Regions from separate parts of the Pseudomonas sp. RL_105y_Pfl2_101 genome, predicted to be linked through region 1. Evidence: predicted binding sites of a transcription regulator. Region 1 holds the regulator's gene; each other region holds the start of a gene.
The links. Region 1 encodes sigma-54, which starts transcription at its own class of promoters, with help from an activator protein. Its sites were predicted from a motif close to ANTGGCATNNANNTTGCTNT; they were not measured.
Positions count from the first base shown of each region.

Region 2: a site for sigma-54 is predicted at 4,090-4,109, ahead of AACY31_RS17665 (pilin). Genes of this name have one in related genera too.
Region 3: a site for sigma-54 is predicted at 3,693-3,712, ahead of AACY31_RS14315 (flagellar basal body rod protein FlgF). Genes of this name have one in related genera too.
Region 4: a site for sigma-54 is predicted at 3,662-3,681, ahead of glnK (P-II family nitrogen regulator). Genes of this name have one in related genera too.

Region 1 is NZ_CAXAPG010000021.1:52,519-58,500, forward strand. It holds gene lptC (LPS export ABC transporter periplasmic protein LptC) at 1-569, shown strand, start outside; gene lptA (lipopolysaccharide transport periplasmic protein LptA) at 556-1,104, shown strand; gene lptB (LPS export ABC transporter ATP-binding protein) at 1,104-1,829, shown strand; gene AACY31_RS20045 (RNA polymerase factor sigma-54) at 1,994-3,487, shown strand; gene hpf (ribosome hibernation-promoting factor, HPF/YfiA family) at 3,564-3,872, shown strand; gene ptsN (PTS IIA-like nitrogen regulatory protein PtsN) at 3,885-4,349, shown strand; gene rapZ (RNase adapter RapZ) at 4,352-5,209, shown strand; gene AACY31_RS20065 (HPr family phosphocarrier protein) at 5,225-5,500, shown strand; gene AACY31_RS20070 (ZIP family metal transporter) at 5,714-5,982, opposite strand, start outside.
Region 2 is NZ_CAXAPG010000016.1:40,770-46,751, forward strand. It holds gene AACY31_RS17650 (DUF748 domain-containing protein) at 1-2,301, shown strand, start outside; gene AACY31_RS17655 (DUF2845 domain-containing protein) at 2,303-2,602, shown strand; gene AACY31_RS17660 (BON domain-containing protein) at 2,938-3,291, opposite strand; gene AACY31_RS17665 (pilin) at 3,609-4,043, opposite strand; gene pilB (type IV-A pilus assembly ATPase PilB) at 4,268-5,968, shown strand; gene AACY31_RS17675 (type II secretion system F family protein) at 5,971-5,982, shown strand, end outside.
Region 3 is NZ_CAXAPG010000010.1:169,733-175,714, reverse strand. It holds gene AACY31_RS14340 (amino acid aminotransferase) at 1-276, opposite strand, end outside; gene AACY31_RS14335 (4a-hydroxytetrahydrobiopterin dehydratase) at 276-632, opposite strand; gene phhA (phenylalanine 4-monooxygenase) at 731-1,516, opposite strand; gene AACY31_RS14325 (hypothetical protein) at 1,663-1,917, opposite strand; gene AACY31_RS14320 (sigma-54-dependent transcriptional regulator) at 1,959-3,518, shown strand; gene AACY31_RS14315 (flagellar basal body rod protein FlgF) at 3,767-4,504, shown strand; gene flgG (flagellar basal-body rod protein FlgG) at 4,554-5,339, shown strand; gene flgH (flagellar basal body L-ring protein FlgH) at 5,412-5,982, shown strand, end outside.
Region 4 is NZ_CAXAPG010000005.1:108,466-114,447, reverse strand. It holds gene AACY31_RS08250 (HAD family hydrolase) at 1-528, shown strand, start outside; gene sutA (transcriptional regulator SutA) at 691-1,014, opposite strand; gene AACY31_RS08240 (secondary thiamine-phosphate synthase enzyme YjbQ) at 1,117-1,542, opposite strand; gene AACY31_RS08235 (ammonium transporter) at 1,754-3,088, opposite strand; gene glnK (P-II family nitrogen regulator) at 3,122-3,460, opposite strand; gene AACY31_RS08225 (accessory factor UbiK family protein) at 3,876-4,136, shown strand; gene AACY31_RS08220 (sensor histidine kinase) at 4,200-5,477, opposite strand; gene AACY31_RS08215 (YifB family Mg chelatase-like AAA ATPase) at 5,745-5,982, shown strand, end outside.

The sequences.
Region 1 (5,982 bases):
TGCTGAGCAAGAAAATTCGCACCATCGTGGTGTTCGGCTGTATCGCGGCGATTTTCGCGGCGGTGGGCTACTGGAACATCAGCCCCGAACGGTTTCTCGACCGGCCTGCCGCCCAGATCGAGGAAAAGATCGACTGGTACGCGACCAACACGCATACCCTGCAGTACCTGCCCGACGGCAAAGTGCAATATGAGATGACGTCCGACAAGGTCGACCACGTCAAGGCCACTGACATTACGCTGGTCACCAAGCCCGACCTGAACATGTTCCGCGGCACCGAGTTTCCTTGGCATGTGCAGAGCGAGCACGCCGAAGTCAATTCCGGCGGCACCGAAGTCGAACTGATCGACTCGGTGCGCATCGCCCGAACCGACGAGAAAAACCGTACAACCATCATCACCAGCACGCGCATGACCGTGTTCCCACAGCAAGAATATGCGCAGACCGAGCAACCCGTTAGAATCGACGGCGCCGGGGGTGTATCGACCGGCACGGGAATGAAAGCGTATTTGAAGGAAAGCAGGATACACCTGCTATCGAACGTAAGAGGACAGTATGAAGCTCGCTAAAACCCTCCCTATTTTGCTCAGTCTGGGCGCAGCACTGGGAAGCGCGAGCGCCTGGGCTCTTCCCGACGACCGTAACCAGCCTATCCGCATCCAGGCCGACGATGCCCAGCTCGACGACAAGAATGGCGTCGCCACCTATAAAGGCGACGTGATCATCACCCAGGGCTCGATGAAGGTCACCGGCAATACCGTGACCATCACCCGCACCTCGTCCGGCGACATCGACGTAGTAACCTCGGTGGGCAACCTGGCCTATTTCGAACAGATGCAAACCGCAGGCGATACCAAACCTGTACAGGGCTACGGGGTAACCATCCAGTACCACGCCGCCAAGGATCGCGTAGTCCTGATCGACCGCGCCAAGGTCATCGACAAGGACAACAACGTGACCCAAGGCGAGAAAATCGTCTACGACACCAACAAGAAACTCGCCAGCGCCGGTCGCGCCACCGGCAGCAAGGTGACCGAGTCGCGTCCGCGGATCGACATGGTGATCCAACCGAAAAAGAAAACCGACGAGCAGAAGGCCCAGTAATGGCAACTCTGAAAGCTCAGCACCTGGCCAAGAGCTACAAGAGCCGTCAAGTCGTGCGTGATGTCAGTCTGTCCATCGACAGCGGCCAGATCGTCGGCCTGCTCGGCCCCAACGGCGCGGGCAAGACCACCTGCTTCTACATGATCGTCGGCCTGGTCCAGGCCGACCAGGGTCGCGTGCTGATCGACGACCTGGACGTCAGCCACCAGCCGATGCACGGCCGGGCGAAGGCAGGTATCGGCTATTTACCGCAAGAAGCGTCGATCTTCCGCAAACTTTCGGTTGCCGACAACATCATGGCGATCCTCGAGACCCGCAAGGAACTCGACAAGGCCGGTCGTCGCCAGGAGCTGGAAAGCCTGTTGCAGGAATTCCACATCAACCACATTCGCGACAACCTGGGCATGAGCCTGTCCGGTGGCGAGCGGCGTCGCGTGGAAATCGCCCGCGCCCTGGCCACCGCACCGAAGTTCATCCTGCTCGACGAACCGTTCGCCGGCGTGGACCCCATTTCGGTGGGCGACATCAAGCAGATCATCCATCACCTCAAGGCCAAGGGGATCGGCGTACTGATCACCGACCACAACGTGCGCGAGACGCTGGATATCTGCGAAACCGCCTACATTGTCAATGACGGCCAGCTGATCGCCGAAGGTGACTCCGCAGCGATCCTGGCCAATGACCTGGTCAAGGAAGTGTACCTGGGCCATGAGTTCCGCCTGTAAGCACAAGTGTCTGGCGAATTGCCCGAGCGTCGTTTAATTTTATTATGGCGACGCTCTAGGCAAACACTTCAGTTTCAGGCATATAATTTGCTTAAGTTTGGCGCTTCGGCGCCCTGTAGTGGATGGCGCATGTGCGCCGGCGAATAAGGTGTTAAGCCCCTGCCATGAAACCATCGCTAGTCTTGAGAATGGGCCAGCAGCTGACGATGACACCGCAGCTGCAACAGGCCATCCGCCTGCTCCAATTGTCGACCCTGGACCTGCAACAGGAAATCCAGGAGGCCCTGGAGTCCAATCCGATGCTCGAACGCCAGGAAGAAGGCGACGACTTCGACAACACCGACCCGCTGGCCGACAACGTCGAGCAGAAGACCAATACCGAAATCCCGGAACCGGCCTACCAGGAAGCCGCCCCGACGGTGGACAACCTCGAGGACGGCGAATGGAACGAACGCATCCCCAACGAACTGCCCGTGGACACGGCCTGGGAAGACGTCTACCAGACCAGCGCCAGCAGCCTGCCAAGCAGCGATGACGACGAGTGGGACTTCACCACCCGCACCTCCGTTGGCGAAAGCCTGCAAAGCCACCTGCTGTGGCAGCTGAACCTGGCGCCGATGTCAGACACCGATCGCCTGATCGCTGTGACCCTGATCGATTGCATCAACAACCAGGGCTACCTGGACGAGACCCTCGAAGAAATCCTGGAAGCCTTCGACCCCGAGCTCGACATCGAGCTGGACGAGATCGAAGCCGTCCTTCATCGCATCCAGCAGTTCGAACCGGCCGGCATCGGCGCCCGCAACCTGGGCGAGTGCCTGTTGCTGCAACTGCGCCAGTTGTCCGCCAAGACACCGTGGTTGGTCGAAGCCAAGCGGCTGGTCACCGATTACATCGACCTGCTGGGCGGCCGCGACTACAGCCAACTGATGCGTCGCATGAAGCTCAAGGAAGATGAGCTGCGCCAGGTCATCGAGCTGGTGCAGAGCCTCAACCCACGCCCTGGCTCGCAGATCGAATCCGCCGAACCTGAATACGTGGTCCCCGACGTGATCGTGCGCAAGCACAATGATCGCTGGCTCGTGGAGCTCAACCAGGAGTCGGTACCCAAGCTGCGGGTCAACGCCCAGTACGCCGGTTTTGTAAAGCGCGCCGACACCAGCGCCGACAACACCTTCATGCGGAATCAGCTGCAGGAAGCGCGCTGGTTCATCAAGAGCCTGCAAAGCCGCAACGAAACCCTGATGAAAGTGGCCACCCAGATCGTCGAGCATCAGCGCGGCTTCCTGGAGTACGGCGATGAAGCAATGAAACCGTTAGTCCTGCATGACATTGCCGAGGCAGTGGGCATGCACGAGTCGACGATTTCCCGGGTAACCACCCAGAAATTCATGCATACCCCTCGGGGCATCTATGAATTGAAATACTTTTTCTCCAGCCACGTCAGCACCTCCGAAGGCGGCGAATGCTCGTCCACGGCCATCCGCGCGATCATCAAAAAACTGGTGGCTGCGGAAAATCAGAAAAAGCCGTTGAGTGACAGCAAGATCGCTGGTTTACTGGAGGCACAAGGCATTCAGGTGGCCCGCCGCACCGTCGCCAAATACCGCGAATCCCTCGGGATCGCGCCTTCGAGCGAACGCAAGCGGTTGATGTAACGAGCCACGCCACAGCGTTCCAGTGGCAGGCATTTCTGCCTGCCGCTTTATGCACTGGCAACGAAGGAGAAGCTGTATGCAAGTCAACATCAGTGGACACCAACTGGAAGTGACCGACCCCCTGCGCACCTACATCGGCGAAAAACTCGACCGATTGGAGAGGCATTTCGACAAGATCACCAACGTGCAAGTCACGATGAACGTCGAGAAACTGCTGCAGAAAATCGAAGCCACGCTGCATATCCCCGGCGGAGAAGTGGTTGCCAACGCAGAGCACACAGACATGTATGCCGCGATTGACCTGCTGACCGACAAGCTGGATCGCCAACTCAAAAAGCATAAGGAAAAGACCCAGAGCCTCCTCCAGGGCGCAACCGGTCGTTAACCCCCCCAATCCATGATCCGACTAGAAACCATCCTGACCCCCGGCCGTTCCCAGGTGAACGCGCCGGGCGGCAGTAAAAAGAAAGCCCTCGAACACATTGCCAACCTGATCCACCGCGAGGTGCCGGATCTGGAAATGCAGGACGTCTTCGAGGCCCTTGTTGCCCGTGAAAAACTCGGTTCCACCGGTTTTGGCAACGGCATCGCCATTCCCCACTGCCGTCTCAAGGGTTGTGCCGCGCCGATCAGCGCGCTGTTGCACCTTGAAACCGCTATAGATTTCGACGCCATCGACGGCGCCCCGGTCGACCTGCTGTTTGTATTGCTGGTACCGGAAGCGGCGACCGATGCGCACCTCGAGCTGCTGCGCCAGATCGCTAGCATGCTGGACCGCAAGGAAGTGCGCGAAAAACTGCGCAGCGCACCGAGCAACGAAGCGTTGTACCAGGTTGTCCTGGACGAGCAGAACGGTCATTAAAAATGCGCATGATCATTGTCAGTGGCCGCTCCGGCTCCGGTAAAAGTACAGCCCTCGCCGTGCTTGAGGACAGCGGCTACTATTGCATCGACAATTTGCCCGCCGGCCTGCTGCCGGAACTGGCCGAGCGTGCCCTGATCCACACCGAGCTGGCGCAGCCACTGGTGGCGGTGTCCATCGATGCGCGTAACCTGCCAAGCCACCTGTCGCGTTTTCCTGAACTGCTCAAGGAAGTGCGCAGCCGGCATATCCAGTGTGACGTGCTGTACCTGGATGCCGATGAAGAAACACTGCTCAAGCGTTTTTCCGAAACCCGCCGGCGCCACCCACTGAGCAATGCCAACCGCTCCCTGGCCGAAGCCATCGAGGATGAAAGCCAGCTATTGGGGCCAATCGCTGACCTGGCAGACCTGAAGGTCAACACCACGCACCTGAACCTGTATCAGTTGCGCGACACGATCAAGCTGCGCCTGCTCAACCAACCCGAGCCGGGTACAGCGTTCCTGGTGGAGTCGTTCGGTTTCAAGCGTGGCATGCCCGTAGACGCCGACCTGGTGTTCGATGTGCGCTGCCTGCCCAATCCTTATTGGAAACCGGAATTGCGCGAGCAGTCCGGGCTCGACCAGCCGGTGATCGACTACCTGGCCGCCCAGCCGGATGTCGAGGAAATGTATCAGGACATCTCCAGCTACCTGCTCAAATGGCTGCCCCGCTTTGCCGCGAGCAACCGCGCCTATGTCACGATCGCCATCGGTTGTACCGGCGGCCATCACCGCTCCGTCTACCTGACCGAACGTCTGGGGCAACTCCTGCAACAATCCCTGAAGAACGTCCAGGTTCGCCACCGCGACCTCAGCTAAAGGATTCACATCGCGATGCCTGCTCAGGAAATTGAAATCATCAACAAGCTGGGTTTGCATGCCCGAGCGTCGGCCAAGTTCGTCGGAGTCGCGGGCCAGTTCAAGGACACCACCATCAGGGTTGGCCGGACACCCGAAACCGCAATTGACGGTAAAAGCATTATGGCGATGATGATGCTCGCTGCCGGCAAGGGCACCAGGATCCACCTGCACACCGAAGGTGAAGAGGCGCAGGAAGCGCTGGACGCCCTGGTGGACCTGATCAACAGATACTTCGACGAAGGCGAATAACTGCCCCAAACCCGAGGCGAGCAGCTCCCGCGGGACTGCATGTCGGAGTTGCCGAAGGCTGCGATCTTTTGATCTTGATCTTTCACTCCTGACTCAATGGGGGGTGGAAGGATCGCAGCCTCGTTGCACTCGACAGCTCCTACACAACTCCAACGGCGCAGCCAAGCGAAGCGCCCTCGCCCCTTAAGCTCCAGACCCCGCGTTTTTTTTGCATCACGCCAACGCCGTATCCAACACCATCATCAGGCAAAAACCCACCAGCAGCCCCAGGCTCGCCAGTTTCTCGTGACCATTGCGGCGAGATTCGGGAATGACTTCGTGAGTCACCACCAGCAACATCGCCCCGGCCGCCGACGCAAGGCCCAGAGGCAAGAGCATCTCGGCCAGGCTCACCAACCAGGCGCACAGCAGCGCGAACACGGGTTCGACCAGCCCTGACGCCGCGCCAATCAAGAACGCCTTGGCCCGCGACATCCCCGCCG
Region 2 (5,982 bases), on a different contig from region 1:
ATTGCCTCCCAAGGCACGCTCAAAGTCACTGGCGGCCAAATGAAAGCCTGGTGGCCCTATGTGCGCGACGCCGTGCCGCTGGTTCTGGAAAACGGGATCCTGAACCTCAGCACCGACTACAAACTCAACCTGGCCAAGGGCACTGAGCTGCTGCTCAGCAATGCCGCTGTCAGTGTCGCGCCCTTCTCCATCAAGGCGCCCGATGGCCGTCCATTGGTGAAACTCGAACGCCTGGATGTCAGTGAAACCACGGTGGACCTGGCCAAGCAGCAAGTGATCGTGGGCAAGATCCGCAGCCAGAAGCTGGAAACCTGGGCCGCTCGCGAAGCGGACGGGCAGCTGGACTGGCAGAAACTCTTCGCCAGCCAGCCGGCCAAACCGCAGGTCAAGGCTGAGCCGGCATCCGCCCCGGCAACGGCCGACTCGCCAAAAGCTGAACCGGCGCCGCCCAGCAAACCATGGCAAGTGATGTTGAAGGACGTGCAATTGCGCGACTATCGGGTGCACCTGGCTGACCGTCAGGCCCAACCCGCCGTGGCACTGGAGGTCGGTCCGCTGAACCTCGACCTGCAGAACTACGACACCCTCAACGGCTCGCCCTTTACCCTCAAGCTGGACACCGGTATAGGCAAACAGGGCAAGATCCTGGCCGACGGCGAGGTCAACCTGAACCCGATCACCGCCAAGCTCAAGGTCAAGACCCAGGACGTCGACCTGCGCCTCGCCCAGTCGTACATCAACCCGTTCATTCGCCTGGAGCTGCGCTCCGGGATGCTCGGCAGTGACCTGGCGGTCGATCTCAAAAGCACCGAGCCGCTGGCATTTGCCGTCACCGGTCGCGCCCAGGTCGATCAATTGCACACCCTCGACACGCTCAAGACCCGCGACTTCCTCAAGTGGCAGAGCCTGGTCCTCGAAGGGCTGAGTTATCAGCACGGTGACAGCCTGTCCATCGACAAGGTCAACCTGTTCCAGCCTTACGCGCGGTTCATGATCAATGACGACCGTACCACCAACGTCGATGACCTGCTGATCCCACAACCGACCGACAGCGGCGCCAAGAAAACCGCGGCAAAACCGTCGTCCCAGGAAAAACCGCTGGCCATCCACATCGGTGGCATCGCCATCAATGACGGTTCGGCCAACTTCGCCGACTTCAGCCTGACGCCCAATTTCGCCACCGCCATCCAGCAGCTCAACGGCCAGATCGGCACCATCGACAGTCGCCAGGCCAAACCGGCCAGCGTGGACATCAAGGGCAAGGTCGATCGCTATGCCCCGGTCACTATCAAGGGGGCGCTCAACCCCTTCGATCCGATGGCCAGCCTCGACATCGCCACCAGTTTCAAACGGGTCGAGCTGACGACCCTGACGCCCTATTCCGGCAAGTTCGCCGGCTATCGCATCCGCAAGGGTCGGCTCAATCTCGACCTGCATTACCGGATCACCCAGGGCAAGCTCCAGGCAGAGAACAAAGTGGTGGTCGAGCAACTGCAACTGGGGGAGAAAGTCGACAGCCCGGACGCCGTGAGCCTGCCGCTGAAACTGGCCGTCGCCTTGCTCAAGGACTCCGAGGGCAAGATTTCCATCGAGCTGCCGGTTTCCGGCGACCTCAACGATCCACAATTCAGTGTCATGCCAATCGTCTGGCAGACCCTGCGCAACCTGGTGGTCCGAGCGGCCCAGGCGCCGTTCAAACTCATCGGTGGGCTGGTGGCCGGCGGCGGCTCGGAGGACCTGGGCAACGTCGCGTTTGCGCCGGGCTCCAGCGACCTGAGCAAGGACAACGAAGGCACGTTGCTCAAACTGTCCGAAGCCCTTGGCAAACGTCCGGAGCTGCGTCTGGAGATCGAAGGCACCGCCGCCGAAAGCAGCGACGGTCCGCTGCTTGCCGCCCAGCGCCTGGAACGTGAATACCAGTACAACTACTACAAGATACTGCAGCGTCGGGGCGACAAAGTACCGGCCCAGGCCTCCCTGATACAGGTACCCGAGGATGAAAAGGCACCGTTGCTCGAAGGCATCTATCGCGCCCGCCTCAAGACCCAGCCGCCTGCCGAATGGACGCAACTGGATAAAAAGGCGCGCATCGAGAAACTGCGTGAAGGCGTGATCAAGTTCTGGAGCGGCAGCGACGTGCTCTTGCGCCAACTGGGGCAGGAGCGGGCCAGCAGCATCAAGGACTTCCTGGTGGACAAAGGCCAGTTGGCAGACGACCGCGTCTATTTCATCGACGCGAGCCTCGGCCAGGCCGAGAGCGATGGCCGGGTTATTACCCCGATGCATCTGGATGCCGAATAAGATGAAACCCTGGTTCGGGCTCTGCGTAGGTCTATTGCTGCTGGCCACCGGCCAGGCCGCGGCTGCCGACACGCTGCGCTGCGCCAGCCAGTTGATCAGCGTCGGCGACCGCTCGAGCGAAGTGTTGCAAAAGTGCGGGGAGCCAGCGGCGCGGGATGACCTGGGCTACAAGCGCAGTGTCAATCGCCGGGAGGAATACCCGGTGGAGGAATGGACCTACGGCCCCAACAGCGGCATGTATCAGTACCTGCGTTTCGAGGGGAATCGGCTGGTGCAGATCACCAGCAAGCGGGGGCGGTGAAAGGCCTCCTATCCCATCCGTTGGAATGGTGTTGAAAGGACCGGCGCCATCGCGAGCAGGCTCGCTCCCACAGTGGAACGGGTTTCTTCAAGCCGAACGCATTTAAATGTGGGAGCGAGCCTGCTCGCGAAAAGCGCAACTCGGTTTCCCAGACATCCCCACAAACTTCACCGCACCTTTCCCTCCCCGGAATAGAACAGGCCCCCGACACGAATGCCGGGGGCCTGTAATGGCCACGTCCGTGTGGCCTTTCGCATGAACTCCAAAGCAACGGCAAACGTATAACCTGGCCCGCTTGCCGCGCCTTCTCCCAGTCCAGGCGAGAAGTCTCAGCCTTACTCGGATTTCAGGCCATCAGCCGATACGGCTTGCACGCCTTTGATCTTTTTGGCGATCGCTACGGCGGTGTCTTTTTGCGCATCCGTGACTGCAGTAGTCGAAGACAGGGATACAACACCTTTATTGGTTTCGACTTTGATATCAGTGCCTGGAATGCCTTTTTCAGTGACCAGGTCAGCTTTGACCTTGGTGGTGATCCAGGTATCGGAAACGTCTTCTTTGGCCTCTGTCACTTCGCCCGCAGCCAGCATCATTGGCGCCTGAGTTGCTTGAGTGGTCTCGGCGAATGCGCTAGCCATGCTCAGGGTCAATGCGGTAGCAGCGGCGGCAGTGATAGCGAACTTCTTCATACGAGTAACTCCTGTTTTTCTCAGAAACCGCCGGAGGTGCATCCCGGCAGGGTTAACTGGAGTAGTGCGAACGCTGTGCCAGCTTTGAAGAATCAACTAATTACTTATAAATCATAAAGTTAAGCGAATTGGTTTTTTTCGCGATCATGCAATATGCATGAAGCGGTGATTCTGAACATGCAACTTGCGGGTTTGGGCCTATTTCTAAGCTTATGAATTGCGAAGGGTCTCTGTAAGGCCCTAGATTGTTCCCTCCTGAGTACCCAGCATCCATAAAAAAGGGCCGCTACGCAGCCCAGACCAAATCAAGTTCGAATTTATTTTTTTCCGGCAGGTGCCGCTGCGCCACCGGTGCAGCCGGCCGGCAAGAATTCTTGATCGGCATCAGAGCCACACGTCCACGCGCCTGCCGCCGAGCGGGAGAGTGTGATCGTCTTACCCGCCACAGCGGCAGGTGAATTAACCAGCTTACAAACGACGGTGCCTGACCCGGCCGAAGCCGTACCCGTGATTGTGAGTTCGCAGTTGCTGGTAGGCGTAGTTACGTTCATGTTCTCTGCCGTTGGATCAGTACCTTGATTCATGGCGTCCTCATACGGCACCTTTAGCGCAGAAATTTCCGCCAGTCCCGCCGTCGCCTTGGCCCGCGCCTGGTACTTGGAATATTGCGGCAACGCAAACGTCGCCAGAATGCCGATGATCGCCACGACGATCAGCAGTTCGATCAAGGTAAAACCACTCTGCTTATTCATAAACATCTCCCATGCATGAGTCGAAATCTCATGACCTGAAACGGTCATTGCAGGGCATATGCCAACCCTGCAACCCCATCAATAAAGGGTTTAGAACCCGCACAACGGCCACGTCCTACCTCAACAACCGCACTATCTGACGTTTTTTGTCACCCTGCCCCGCTGGTTTGGCGCCAAGCCTTGACTAGGCTATAAGTCATGAATTGTTCGCCGCCGGGATTCCCATGAATGACATCGCCCTCAGCGGCCTGACCAAGCAATTGGTGTTGGCCGAACTGCTCACCGAGCAAAGTGCGCAACAGGCGCATCAACAGGCCCAACTCAGTCATATCCCCCTGGTCAGCTACCTAGTGCAGAACAAACTGGTCCAGAGCCGCCAGGTCGCGGAGATCGCCTCGGAGCATTTCGGCGTCGCCCTGCTGGACCTCAACAGCCTGGACAAAGAAGCCCAACCCAGCGACCTGGTCAGCGAAAAACTGGTGCGCCAGCATCACGCCCTGCCGCTGTGGCGCCGTGGCAACAAATTGTTCGTGGGCATCTCCGACCCCACCAATCACCAGGCCATCAACGACATCCAGTTCAGCACCGGCCTGACCACCGAAGCCATCCTGGTGGAGGACGACAAGCTCAGCGACGCCATCGAAAAGTTCTTCGAATCCAGCAGCACCGGCCTGGAAGGCATGAGCGATGTCGACCTCGACGGCCTGGACATCGAATCGATCGACGACACCAGGCAGGATTCCATCGCCGGCCAGGACACCGACGACGCGCCCGTGGTGCGCTTCGTCAACAAGATGCTGTTGGACGCGATCAAGGGCGGCTCTTCCGACCTGCACTTCGAGCCCTATGAAAAAATCTACCGGGTGCGGGTGCGCACCGACGGGATATTGCGGGAAGTGGCCAGGCCGCCGATCCAACTGGCCAACCGCATCGCCGCCCGCCTGAAGGTCATGGCCAGCCTGGATATTTCCGAGCGGCGCAAACCCCAGGACGGGCGCCTGAAAATGCGCCTGTCGAAAACCAAGTCCATCGATTTCCGGCTCAACACCCTGCCCACGCTTTGGGGCGAAAAGGTGGTGATCCGGATCCTCGACCCATCCAGCGCGCAGATGGGCATCGACGCCCTGGGCTACGAAGCGGACCAGAAAGACCTGTACATGGCCGCCCTCAAGCAACCCCAAGGGCTGATCCTGGTGACCGGTCCGACCGGCTCGGGCAAGACCGTGTCGCTCTACACCGGGCTGAATATCCTCAACACCGTGGACATCAACATTTCCACCGCCGAAGACCCGGTGGAGATCAACATGGAAGGCATCAACCAGGTCAACGTGAATCCGCGCCAGGGGATGGATTTCGCCCAGGCCCTGCGCTCGTTCCTGCGCCAGGATCCGGACGTGATCATGGTGGGCGAGATCCGCGACCTGGAAACCGCCGAGATCGCCATCAAGGCCGCCCAGACCGGGCACTTGGTGCTCTCTACCCTGCACACCAACAGCGCCGCCGAAACCCTGATCCGCCTGCAGAACATGGGCATTCCGGGGTTCAACATCGCCACCGCCGTGCACCTGATCATCGCCCAGCGGTTGGCGCGCAAGCTGTGCAGTCACTGCAAGACGGCCATCGAGATTCCCGAGGAAACCTTGCTCAAGGAGGGTTTCCCTCGGGAACGCATCGGCACATTCACGATCTATGAGCCGGTCGGTTGCGAACAGTGCAACCTTGGTTACAAAGGGCGCGTGGGGGTTTACGAAGTGGTCAAGAACACGCCCGAGCTGCAACGGCTGATCATGGCCGAGGGCAACTCGCTGGAAATCGACCTGCAAATGCGCAAGGACGGTTTCAATGACCTGCGCACGTCGGGACTGCTCAAAGTGATGCAGGGCGTCACCAGCCTCGAAGAAATCAACCGGGTCACCAAGGATTGAACATGGCGGTCAAG
Region 3 (5,982 bases), on a different contig from region 1:
GCTGATCAGCGGTGAGTCGGCGCCCAGCACCAGCTCGTTGATCAATTGGCCGAATGCAGCGTCGCCATGGCCGCCGATGTAGGTCTTGGTGGTCTGGCGATCCACCAGCCGTTGTTCAGCTTGCTTCACTGACTGAAGAATCGGCGTCAGGCCCTGGGCATCCTTGTAGACACCCACGCCCAGGTCGAACTTGCTCGGGTTGGCGTCCGCCCCGTAGGCCTCCATCAGGCCGAGGATCGGGTCGCCGGGTACCCGGCCGATGGCATCGAAATGCATTACTTGCGGCCCTCGGCGGTCTTGGCCACGTCATCGGTGCGGGCGGCCATGATGAAGTCGTTGCGGTGCAGGCCCTTGATGGAGTGGCTCCACCAGGTCACGGTGACTTTGCCCCACTCGGTGAGCAGGCCTGGGTGGTGGCCTTCGGCCTCGGAGATTTCACCAACGGCATTGGTGAACGCCAGGGCGTGCTTGAAGTTCTTGAACAGGAAGACTTTTTCCAGCTGCATCACGCCGTCGCGCACTTCAATGTTCCAGTCGGGGATCTGCTTGATCAGCACCGGCAGTTCTTCGTCGCTGACTTGTGGGGCATCGGCGCGGCAGGCTTCGCAATGGGCTTGGTTCAGAGTGTTCATGGTGTGTTCCTGAATCGAATATTTGAAAACGTCGATGCACCCACGCTAAAGCAAAGCTGCGCTGTGCAACAGACTCAATTGAGATTAAAAGACGCGGTTCACGCCGCCTTTGGTGGGAATTTCGGGGCGTGCAAGCCCAGTTCCCGCCCGCGCTTGACCATGCCCATGATGTCTTCGTGGGCCAGGTCAAACAGGCGCTTGAGCTCGGGGAGTACGAAATACACCGGTTGCAGGATGTCGATGCGATACGGCGTGCGCATGGCTTCCAGCGGGTCGAAAGCTTGATGCTCCGGCTCGTCCGACAGGCAGTAAACGGTTTCCTTGGGCGAAGACAGGATGCCGCCACCGTAGATGCGCCGGCCCTGCGGGGTCTGCACCAGGCCGAACTCGATGGTCATCCAATACAGGCGCGCCAAGTAGACGCGTTCTTCCTTGGACGCCTGTAGGCCGAGTTTGCCGTAGGTGTGGGTGAATTCGGCAAACCAGGGGTTGGTCAGCAATGGGCAGTGGCCGAAGATCTCGTGGAAAATGTCCGGCTCTTGCAGGTAATCCAGCTCTTGCCGGGTACGAATGAAGGTCGCCACCGGGAACTGCTTGCTGGCGAGCAATTCGAAGAAGGTCTGGAAGGGGATCAACGCCGGCACCCGGGCGACTTGCCAGCCCGTGGTCTCACCCAGCACCTGGTTGATTTCGCCCAGTTGCGGGATACGGTCGTGGGGCAGGCCAAGCTTGTCGATGCCGTCCAGGTATTCCTGGCACGCACGGCCTTCGATGACTTTCAGCTGGCGGGTGATCAGCGTGTTCCACACCGCATGTTCTTCGACGGTGTAGTGGATAAAACCTTGCGCATCGGGCTCGCGGGCCACGTACTGCGTCTGCTTCATGCTGCTCTCCTGCTGATTTCCCTCGGGGGGAAGACGTGTTGTTGTTATGTCCAGCGATGTATTAGAGATAGCTCGAAGCAGCGGTATGCGCATCGGCTTGGCGGCGATGGATCGGACGACCGAAGGGTTAGTTCGTAAAGTTTTCGTTACGTTTTGGCGGGAGGTACGATGTTGTTGGGTTTTTCAGCTGGGAAAAGGCCTGCATCTGTCACATAATCTTGACGATTATTTGTACCATCCAGCAGAAAAACGATGGTGAGGGCGTGTGCTCCCCGCCGGGCTGCGCCGTAGGAGCTGCCGAAGGCTGCGATCTTTTGATCTTGATCTTTCGCTCGAGATTCAACTGCCAGGGAAAAGATCGCAGCCTCGCTTCGCTCGGTAGCTCCAACAAGCGGGAACAAGCTCGCTTACCACGAATTTCTACTACACATCGGGCCTTTTCATGCGCATCAAAGTCCATTGCCAGAATCGCATCGGCATCCTGCGGGACATCCTCAATCTGTTGGTGGAGTACGGCATCAACGTCGCCCGGGGGGAGGTCGGTGGCGAGCAGGGCAACGCGATTTACCTGCACTGCCCAAACCTGATCAACATCCAGTTCCAGGCGCTGCGTCCGAAATTCGAGGGCATTGCCGGGGTATTTGGCGTCAAGCGTGTAGGGCTGATGCCCAGTGAGCGTCGGCACATGGAACTCAACGCCTTGCTCGGCGCTTTGGAGTTCCCGGTGCTGTCCATCGACATGGGCGGCTCCATCGTTGCGGCCAACCGGGCGGCGGCGCAGTTGCTAGGGGTGCGAGTGGACGAGGTGCCGGGGATTCCCTTGTCCCGCTACGCCGAGGATTTCGACTTGCCGGAACTGGTGCGGGCCAACCAGTCGCGCATCAATGGCCTGCGGGTCAAGGTCAAGGGCGATGTGTTCCTGGCCGACATCGCGCCACTGCAATCGGAGCACGACGACAGCGAAGCCATGGCCGGTGCGGTGTTGACGCTGCACCGGGCCGACCGGGTGGGCGAACGTATCTATAACGTGCGCAAGCAGGAGTTGCGCGGCTTCGACAGTATTTTCCAGAGCTCGAAAGTGATGGCGGCGGTGGTCCGTGAGGCCCGGCGCATGGCACCGCTGGACGCGCCGCTATTGATAGAAGGCGAAACCGGTACTGGCAAGGAGCTGCTGGCTCGCGCTTGCCATTTGGCGAGCCCGCGCGGGCAATCACCCTTGATGGCGCTCAACTGTGCCGGGCTGCCCGAGTCCATGGCCGAGACTGAGCTGTTCGGCTACGGCCCGGGTGCCTTCGAAGGTGCTCGGGCCGAAGGTAAGCTCGGCCTGCTGGAGCTGACTGCCGGGGGGACGCTGTTCCTCGACGGGGTAGGGGAAATGAGCCCGCGGCTGCAAGTGAAACTGCTGCGCTTTTTGCAAGACGGTTGCTTTCGGCGTGTCGGCAGCGATGAAGAGGTCTACCTGGACGTCAGGGTCATCTGCGCCACCCAGGTCGATTTGTCCGAACTCTGCGCCCGGGGAGAGTTCCGTCAGGATTTGTACCACCGCTTGAACGTCCTTTCCTTGCACATCCCACCGCTGCGCGAATGCCTCGATGGCTTGGCGCCGCTGGTGGAACATTTCCTCGACCAGGCCAGTCGCCAGATCGGCTGCGCGTTGCCCAAGCTGGCTCCGGCGGCGATGGACCGCCTCAGTCACTACCATTGGCCGGGCAATGTTCGGCAGTTGGAAAACGTGCTGTTCCAGGCCGTTTCCCTGTGCGACGGCGGCACGGTCAAGGCCGAGCATATTCGCCTGCCGGACTATGGCGTGCGCCAACCCCTTGGCGATTTTTCCCTTGAGGGTGGGTTGGACGAGATCGTCGGACGCTTCGAGAAAGCAGTGTTGGAACGCCTGTACTCCGAGCATCCCAGCAGCCGGCAACTGGGCAAGCGGCTGGGGGTTTCCCATACGACCATTGCCAACAAGTTGCGCGAGTATGAGGTCGGTAAGACTGAGTCGTAGCTATTTATCTATTGTGTTTTGCTGGCCTCATCGCGAGCAGTGGCCATTATTCAAGGACAAGCATTGCCACCAACCGGCACGACACCGCCGGTTTTTCGTCTTCGATACATTTGCAGAACGCCTTCCAGAACCTCCAAGCCCTTTGTTTGTCGGGCCCATCAGCGCCAGAAAAAAGTTGGTCTGCAAATTGCTTGAGGCTGTGCAACACAGCAGTGGGCGGCAAACGTCCGGCATGCAGAGGAACGACAGTGGACAAGTACCTATATGTGGCAATGACCGGCGCCAGCCAGAACGCACTGGCGCAGCGGGCCCATGCCAACAACCTGGCGAACATCTCCACCAATGGTTTTCAGAAAGACCTGGAGCAGGCACGTTCGATGCCAGTGTTCGGCGACAGCTTTCCGGCGCGGGCCTTTGCCCTGTCCGAACGGCCGGCGACTGATTTCACTCCGGGTGCACTGGTGGAAACCGGCCGCGACCTCGACGTGGCGGTCAGTGGGCCGGGCTGGATGGCCGTGCAGAACCCCGATGGCGGTGAAAGCTACGTGCGCACCGGCAGCCTCAATGTTGATGCCCTGGGCGTGCTGCGCGCCGGCAACGGCATGCCGGTGATGGGCAACGGCGGTCCGATCGCCGTGCCGCCAGAGCAGAAAATAGAAATCGGTCAGGACGGCACCATCAGCATCCGCGCCATGGGCGAAGGCCCGCGGGTGATGGCTGAAGTGGACCGCATCAAGCTGGTCAACCCGGACCTCAAGAACATGACCAAGGGCCTGGATGGTTCGATCCGGACCAAGGACGGCCAGGCGGCGCCCATCGATGCCAACGTGCAGTTGGTGTCGGGCTTCCAGGAAGCGAGCAACGTCAATGCCGTGGATGAAATGACCTCGGTGCTGGCCCTGGCCAAGCAGTTCGAGCTTCACGTCAAGATGATGAACACCGCCAAAGAAGGCGACGAGGCCATGGCTCGGGTCTTGCAGATCTAACCATTAACTAAAGCGTCGCGCCGAAAAACAGGCGTACGAGGAGAATCGAATGCTTCCGGCTCTATGGGTTGCCAAAACAGGTCTGTCCGCCCAGGACACCAACCTGACGACCATTTCCAACAACCTGGCGAACGTTTCGACCACGGGTTTCAAGCGTGATCGGGCCGAGTTCCAGGACCTGCTGTATCAGGTAAAACGCCAGCCTGGCGCCCAGTCGACCCAGGACAGCGAATTGCCGTCGGGCCTGCAAGTGGGTACCGGTGTGCGCATCGTCGGCACGCAGAAAAACTTCAACGCCGGCAGCCTGCAAACCACCGAGCAGCCGCTGGACATGGCCATCGACGGTCGCGGTTTCTTCCAGATTCTGCAGCCGGACGGCACCACGTCTTACACCCGTGACGGTACGTTCCACCTCGACTCCAACGGCCAGATCGTCAACGCCAGCGGTTTCGCCCTGGAGCCGGCCATCATCATTCCGAACGATGCCCAGACCTTTACCGTGGGCCGTGACGGCACCGTGTCCATCACCGTGGCGGGCAACCCGGCCGCTCAGGTGATCGGCAACCTGCAGACCGCCGACTTCATCAACCCGGCCGGCCTGCAAGCGGTGGGCAACAACCTGTTCCTGGAAACCGCCGCCAGTGGCGCGCCGCAAGTCGGCACCCCGGGCCTGAACGGTTTCGGCACCACGCTGCAGAACACCCTGGAAACGTCCAACGTGAGCACTGTCGAGGAGATGGTCAACATGATCACCACCCAGCGCGCCTACGAGATGAACTCCAAGGTGATCTCCACCGCCGACCAGATGCTCTCGTTCGTTACGCAGAATCTGTAATCACGTCGCAACGTCCGTCATTACGTAGACAGGGCGGCCCCAGGGTCGCCTGCAACACCAAGAGGTAGGGTCATGAAACGCTTCGTATCTGTTCTGGCACTGAGTGGGATCACCGCGCTCGCGGGCTGTGTCGCGCCGACACCCAGGCCCAATGACCCGTACTACGCTCCGGTGTTGCCGCGCACGCCGTTGCCGGCTGCCGCCAACAATGGCTCGATCTACCAGGCCGGTTTCGAGCAGAACCTGTACAGCGACCGCAAGGCCTTCCGGGTCGGTGACATCATCACTATCACCCTGAACGAGCGGACCCAGGCCAGCAAGAACGCCAACTCGCAGATCGACAAGACCAGCGAAACCAGCGTCGGCCTGACCTCGCTGTTCGGCTCCAGCCTGACCACCAACAACCCGATCGGTGGCGGCGACCTGAGCCTCAACGCCGGCTACGGCTCCGACCGGGCCACCAAGGGCGACAGCAAGTCCGGGCAGAGCAATAGCCTGACCGGCTCGATCACCGTGACCGTCGCCGATGTGCTGCCCAACGGCATCATTGTCGTGCGCGGCGAGAAGTGGCTGACCCTCAACACCGGTGACGAACTGGTGCGCATCGCTGGCATGGTTCGCGCCGACGACATCGCCACCGACA
Region 4 (5,982 bases), on a different contig from region 1:
GGGCTGAAGCACCGCATCAGCGCGCTGCGCCGGCGCGTGTTGTTCCGTGCCTTGCAGGAAGCCGGCTACGACCAGTGGCAAGCCTCTGAGCTGGCGGACCAAGCCTTCGAGACGTTCCTGCACGCCCGCCATCAACTGGAGATTTTTCCCGAGGTGCAGCCCACCCTGGAGATCCTGGCCAATCATTTCGCCCTCGGAGTGGTCACCAATGGCAACGCCGATGTGCGGCGCCTGGGATTGGCGGACTATTTCAAGTTCGCCTTGTGCGCTGAAGACATCGGCATCGCCAAGCCTGACGCCCGACTGTTCCACGAAGCCCTGCAACGCGGCGGCACCACGGCGAAAACCGCCGTGCACATTGGCGATCATCCAGGCGACGACATCGCCGGCGCCCAACAGGCCGGCCTGCGCGCGGTGTGGTTCAACCCGGCAGGCAAACCCTGGAATGCCGACCACGCGCCGGATGCAGAAATCCGCAGCCTGACCGAACTGCCCGGCTTATTGGCAGGGTGGCATCGCCAGCGCTGATCCCCTGCCCAGCAGCCACTACAGCCCTGGATCTGCTGTGTCGCGTGGTTCAGCGCCAGGCACAAAACCCTTTGGGAGCGGGCCCCGACCAGGGGATGGAATCGCCCCCATGAAAAAGCCCGCAGCGACGGCGGGCTTTTTCAGCAAGCAAGAAGCAGAAACTCAGATAGGGCGGCTGCCGTACTTGTTATCCGGCTTCTTGGGCGGATCCGCAACCACGTTGGCCTCCACTTCCTGCACCTTACCGCCCCTGGCCAGGAATTCCTCCATGGCCTTGGCAAGCGCATCACGCTCCTTGTTCTTGGCCTCTACGCTCGGCAACTCGTCGACCGACACGGCCGCCTTGGCCTTGCCTTTGGCGGCAGGTGCCGGAACATCGGCACCATCGTCGTCGGCAACGTCTTCCGCCGCCGCATCAAGGCCTTCCTCGGTCTCGTCTTCGTCACCTACTTCGAGGTCGTCGTTTTCCAGATCATCGTCGCTCATGTTCTACCTCATGACTTGCGAAAAGCAGATTAGTTATAGCCCAGCTTCGCCATCTGTTCGAAGGCTGCCAGAAAAAATTCAACATCCGCCGGCAATCAGCGGTTATGCCCCTTCACCGTACAAGGTGGCGAGGACTTTACGAGCACCGCCATGGTCGCGATGCTCGCCCAGATAAACACCTTGCCAGGTACCCAATGCCAGCCGTCCTGCCGTGACCGGCAGGCTGATCTGACAGCCGAGCACACTGGTCTTGAAGTGCGCCGGAAGGTCGTCCAGGCCTTCGTCGTTGTGCTCATAGTCGGCGGCTCCTTGTGGGATCAGCCGATTGAAAAATCGTTCGAAGTCTCGACGTACCGCCGGATCGGCGTTCTCGTTGATGGTCAACGAAGCCGAGGTATGCTGCAGCCACAGATGCAACAGACCGACACGACACGCCTGGAGTTCAGGCAGGCCGGCAAGCAACTCGTCCGTCACCAGATGAAAGCCCCGAGGCCTTGCCCGCAGGGTTATCAGCGTCTGTTGCCACATACAGATCTCCGCACGTTCGGCGCGCATTCTAGCGCGCTCTGGGAAAAAACAAAGGGCCTAATATTCTTGCTTCGGTGTAAGCCTTTGGCGGTATAAAAACCCATGTCGCATCCACAACAAAAGGCGTCGGAAAACCGCTGCACCTTGTGAGCAATGACAAATTCCAGACAAAAAAATGCCCGGCGAACCGGGCATTTTTTATCGCGTGCGCTTACAGGTTGTAGCCACGTTCGTTGTGCTGGGCCAGGTCCAGGCCCACGGCTTCTTCTTCCTCGGAGACACGCAGCCCCATGACGGCGTCCAGGACCTTGAGGATGACGAAGGTGACGATCGCGGTATAGACCACCGTGAAAGCCACACCCTTGAATTGAATCCACACTTGCGCGCCGATATCGGTCACGGTACCGAAGCCCCCCAGGGCTGGTGCTGCAAACACCCCGGTCAGGATCGCGCCGAGGATACCGCCGATGCCGTGCACGCCAAAGGCGTCCAAGGAGTCGTCATAGCCGAGTTTGCGCTTGAGGGTAGTGGCGCAGAAGAAGCACACCACGCCCGCTGCTAGGCCGATGACCAGGGCGCCCATCGGGCCCACGGTGCCAGCAGCCGGGGTGATAGCAACCAGACCCGCCACCACGCCCGAGGCGATGCCCAGTGCGCTTGGCTTGCCATGGGTGATCCACTCGGCAAACATCCAGCCCAGCGCCGCCGCAGCGGTCGCGATCTGGGTCACCAGCATCGCCATGCCGGCGGTGCCGTTGGCGGCGACAGCAGAGCCGGCGTTGAAGCCGAACCAGCCGACCCACAGCATGGCCGCGCCCATCAGGGTGTAACCCAGGTTATGCGGCGCCATCGGCGTGGTCGGGAAGCCTTTGCGCTTGCCCAGTACCAGGCACGCCACCAGGCCTGCGATACCGGCGTTGATGTGCACTACGGTGCCGCCGGCGAAGTCCAGCACGCCCCAGTCCCACAGCAGGCCGCCATCACCGGACCAGACCATGTGGGCAATCGGTGCGTACACCAGGGTGAACCACACGCCCATGAAGATCAGCATGGCGGAAAATTTCATCCGCTCGGCAAAGGCACCGACGATCAGGGCCGGGGTAATGATCGCGAAGGTCATCTGGAAGGTGATGAACACCGCTTCAGGGAACAGCGCCGCCGGGCCGGTCAGGCTGTCCGGCGTAACGCCCGCCAGGAACGCCTTGCCCAGGCCACCGACAAAAGAGTTGAAGTTGACGACGCCCTGCTCCATGCCCGTGGTGTCGAACGCGATGCTGTAGCCATAAATGACCCACAGAACGCTGATCAGACCGGTAATGGCGAAGCATTGCATCATCACGGAAAGAAGGTTTTTCGACCGAACCATGCCGCCGTAGAACAGCGCCAGGCCAGGAATAGTCATGAACAGTACAAGAATCGTGGCCGTGAGCATCCAGGCGGTATCGCCGGAGTTCAGGACTGGGGCTGCCGCTTCTTCTGCCATGGCCAAGCCAGGCATTGCGAAGGACAACAGGGCTCCTAGCCCTGCGAATTTACGCAGAGTCATATTGTTTTCTCCTGGGGCGTTGGGTTTGGCGGCTTAGATGGCGTCGGTATCGGTTTCGCCGGTACGGATGCGGATAGCCTGTTCCAGATTGACCACAAAGATCTTCCCGTCACCGATCTTGCCGGTGTTGGCGGCCTTGGTGATTGCCTCGATCACCCGATCAAGATCCTTGTCGTCAATGGCGACATCGATCTTCACCTTGGGCAGGAAATCGACCACGTATTCCGCGCCGCGATACAGCTCGGTGTGACCTTTCTGCCGACCGAAGCCTTTGACCTCAGTAACGGTAATGCCCTGCACGCCGATCTCGGACAACGACTCGCGCACGTCGTCCAACTTGAACGGCTTGATGATGGCAGTGACTAGCTTCATGAAACTTTCTCCCGAATTGGTGGACTTGCCCCAGGAAAACAAACCCGACTCAAGTCTAAGCGCAGTGCCTGGCTTTGTAACGCGTCGTCGGCCCAAGTTGCCCGACAGGTGCCAGTTAACCGATCCTGACGAAACTCCCCGTTCCGCCTGCTGCACTGCATTCGTCACAGCGACTGCATCAGTGCATGGGTCATCAGCCTCTAAGCAGAAACCTTGCCATCTGCACCCAAACCCTCTGATATCAGTCTCTTGGCCACCTGCTCAACGTGCATTGCGCCATGAACCGCTGCGATACGCACAACAACAGTGCAGCGGCGCCCGCCCCCATGCGCGAAAAGCGTGCATCCCTTGCTTGCGAATTGACTATAGACACTGCGTGATACACTGCCCGCCATTGTTTTCAGGACACCTGCACATGCTCGCGCCCAAAGATCTCCTCGACGCCCTGAGCGGCCACGCCTCCCGCATCTTGAGTGGCGACACGCCGCTGCCCAAAAGCGAAATCGAAAACCAGTTCAAGGCCCTGCTGCAAAGCGGCTTCAGCAAACTGGACCTGGTCAGCCGGGAAGAATTCGACAGCCAGATGGTAGTGCTGGCCCGGACCCGGGCACGACTCGAAAGCCTGGAGGCCAAGGTTGCGGAGTTGGAAGCGCGACTGGCTCCGCCCCAGGAATAGCCTCAACCTGGCAGCCTGAGCCCCACGTCATGGGGCTCACGCGATAAAGCCAAGGCAGGCCGCTCAACCATCCGCCACCCGCCGAGAGGGGTCCGGGGTCAGTACGAGCGGCAGCTCCAGGATAAACAGCGCGCCCCTGCCCGGCCCGGCGCTCTGCACGGTCAGATCGCCGCCCATCTCGTGCGCAGCCAGAATGCAACTGTGCAGGCCAAAACCATGGCCTTCGGGGCGCGTGGTGAAGCCATGCTCGAACACCCGCGCAAGATTGTCCTGCGATATCCCCTCGCCATTGTCCTCGACCTCAACCCGCACGCGCCTGTCATTAACGGCCTTCAGGCGCAGAATGATCTGCGGCGGTCGGTTCGCACCCGCGTCCAGCGCCTGCTTGGCGTTGTTGATCAGATTGACCAGGATCTGTAGCACTCGGTGCTTGTCCAGCGGCATTTGCGGGATATCGCTGAACGCCTTGATCAGCGTGATGTGGTGACGGGCCAGGGACACATCGCAAATGCGCACGACATCCTCGAGCAGCTCTCGCAACGAGCCCAGCTCCAACACGCTGGCGTTGCCGGCATAGGATTGCTGGGTGGCGACGATTTCCTTGATGTGGTCGATTCTGCGGGTCAACTGCGCCAACTCGGCGATCATGCCCTGCTGCTCGACGGCCAACGCGTCGGCCAGCTTGTCGAGATAGTCGGGTAGCGCGCGACCTTTCGGGTCGCTGCTGATGAAGTCACCGAGGTCATCGGGATGCTCCTTCATCAACTGGGCGACCTTGGCCACCGCTGGCCCCTTGGAGGTGTGCACCTTCTCGTACAGGACCTGGGCTGACACATTGACGCTGTTGAGCACATTGCCCACGTTGTGCAGCACATTGGTGGCAATCTCCGCCATGCCGGCGCGGCGCGCGGTGGTGACCAGTTCGGCTTGCGCCTCGCGCAACTCGTCGTTGACCTTGGCCAACTGTTGCGGGCTGGGAATTCTCAGGGCCGTCGGCACCAACCGGACCAGCAGGATGGCGGTAATCACCGAGGCAATCGCAGTGATCACCTTGACCAGCGCCATCAGCCAGTAATAAGGCTGCCAGATGGTCAGGATTTCCATCACATGGCTGGTCCCGCAGGCCAGGATAAACACACCAAAAGCCGCCAGCATCCAGTCAAACGGCACGTCCTTGCGCTTGTGGATAAAGTACAGGAGCGTGAAGGGGATGGTGACATAGGACAGGGCGATCAAGCTGTCGGCGATCACGTTGGTCCACAGCAGATCCGGGCGCCACATGTAGCAATGTCCATGGGGCATGAAGCGCTTGTCGGTTAACAGAGCCAGCAGATCGTTCATGGCCACTTCCTCGTTGTGCCGTTGATACCGCCAAGTGCCGACTGGGCAAATCGCAGTCTAGCAGAGGGTCCTTCCCGGGCATTTTGGGTGGTCAGGTGAGGCGGCGATATCCGCTACCGCATCGCGCTTGGCCCCCCTCGGCTGCCACCCATTGTCGAAACATCCTGCCAAAAACTTCTCCCTTCAATTGCCGCGCCCAAGTTCATCCCCACGACTAACCTTCCAGAGCCGCAGGATGCGGCGCCCTATTCACTCAAGGAATGATTCATGTCGCTTGCCATCGTCCACAGCCGCGCCCAAGTAGGGGTCGAGGCTCCTGCCGTTACCGTTGAAGTCCACCTGGCCAATGGCTTGCCGTCGCTGACGATGGTTGGTCTGCCGGAGGCGGCGGTGAAGGAAAGCAAGGATCGAGTGCGCAGCGCGATCATCAATTCGGGGCTGAACTTCCCGGCTCGGCGCATCACCCTAAACCTGGCGCCAGCGGACCTGCCAAAGGACGGCGGAC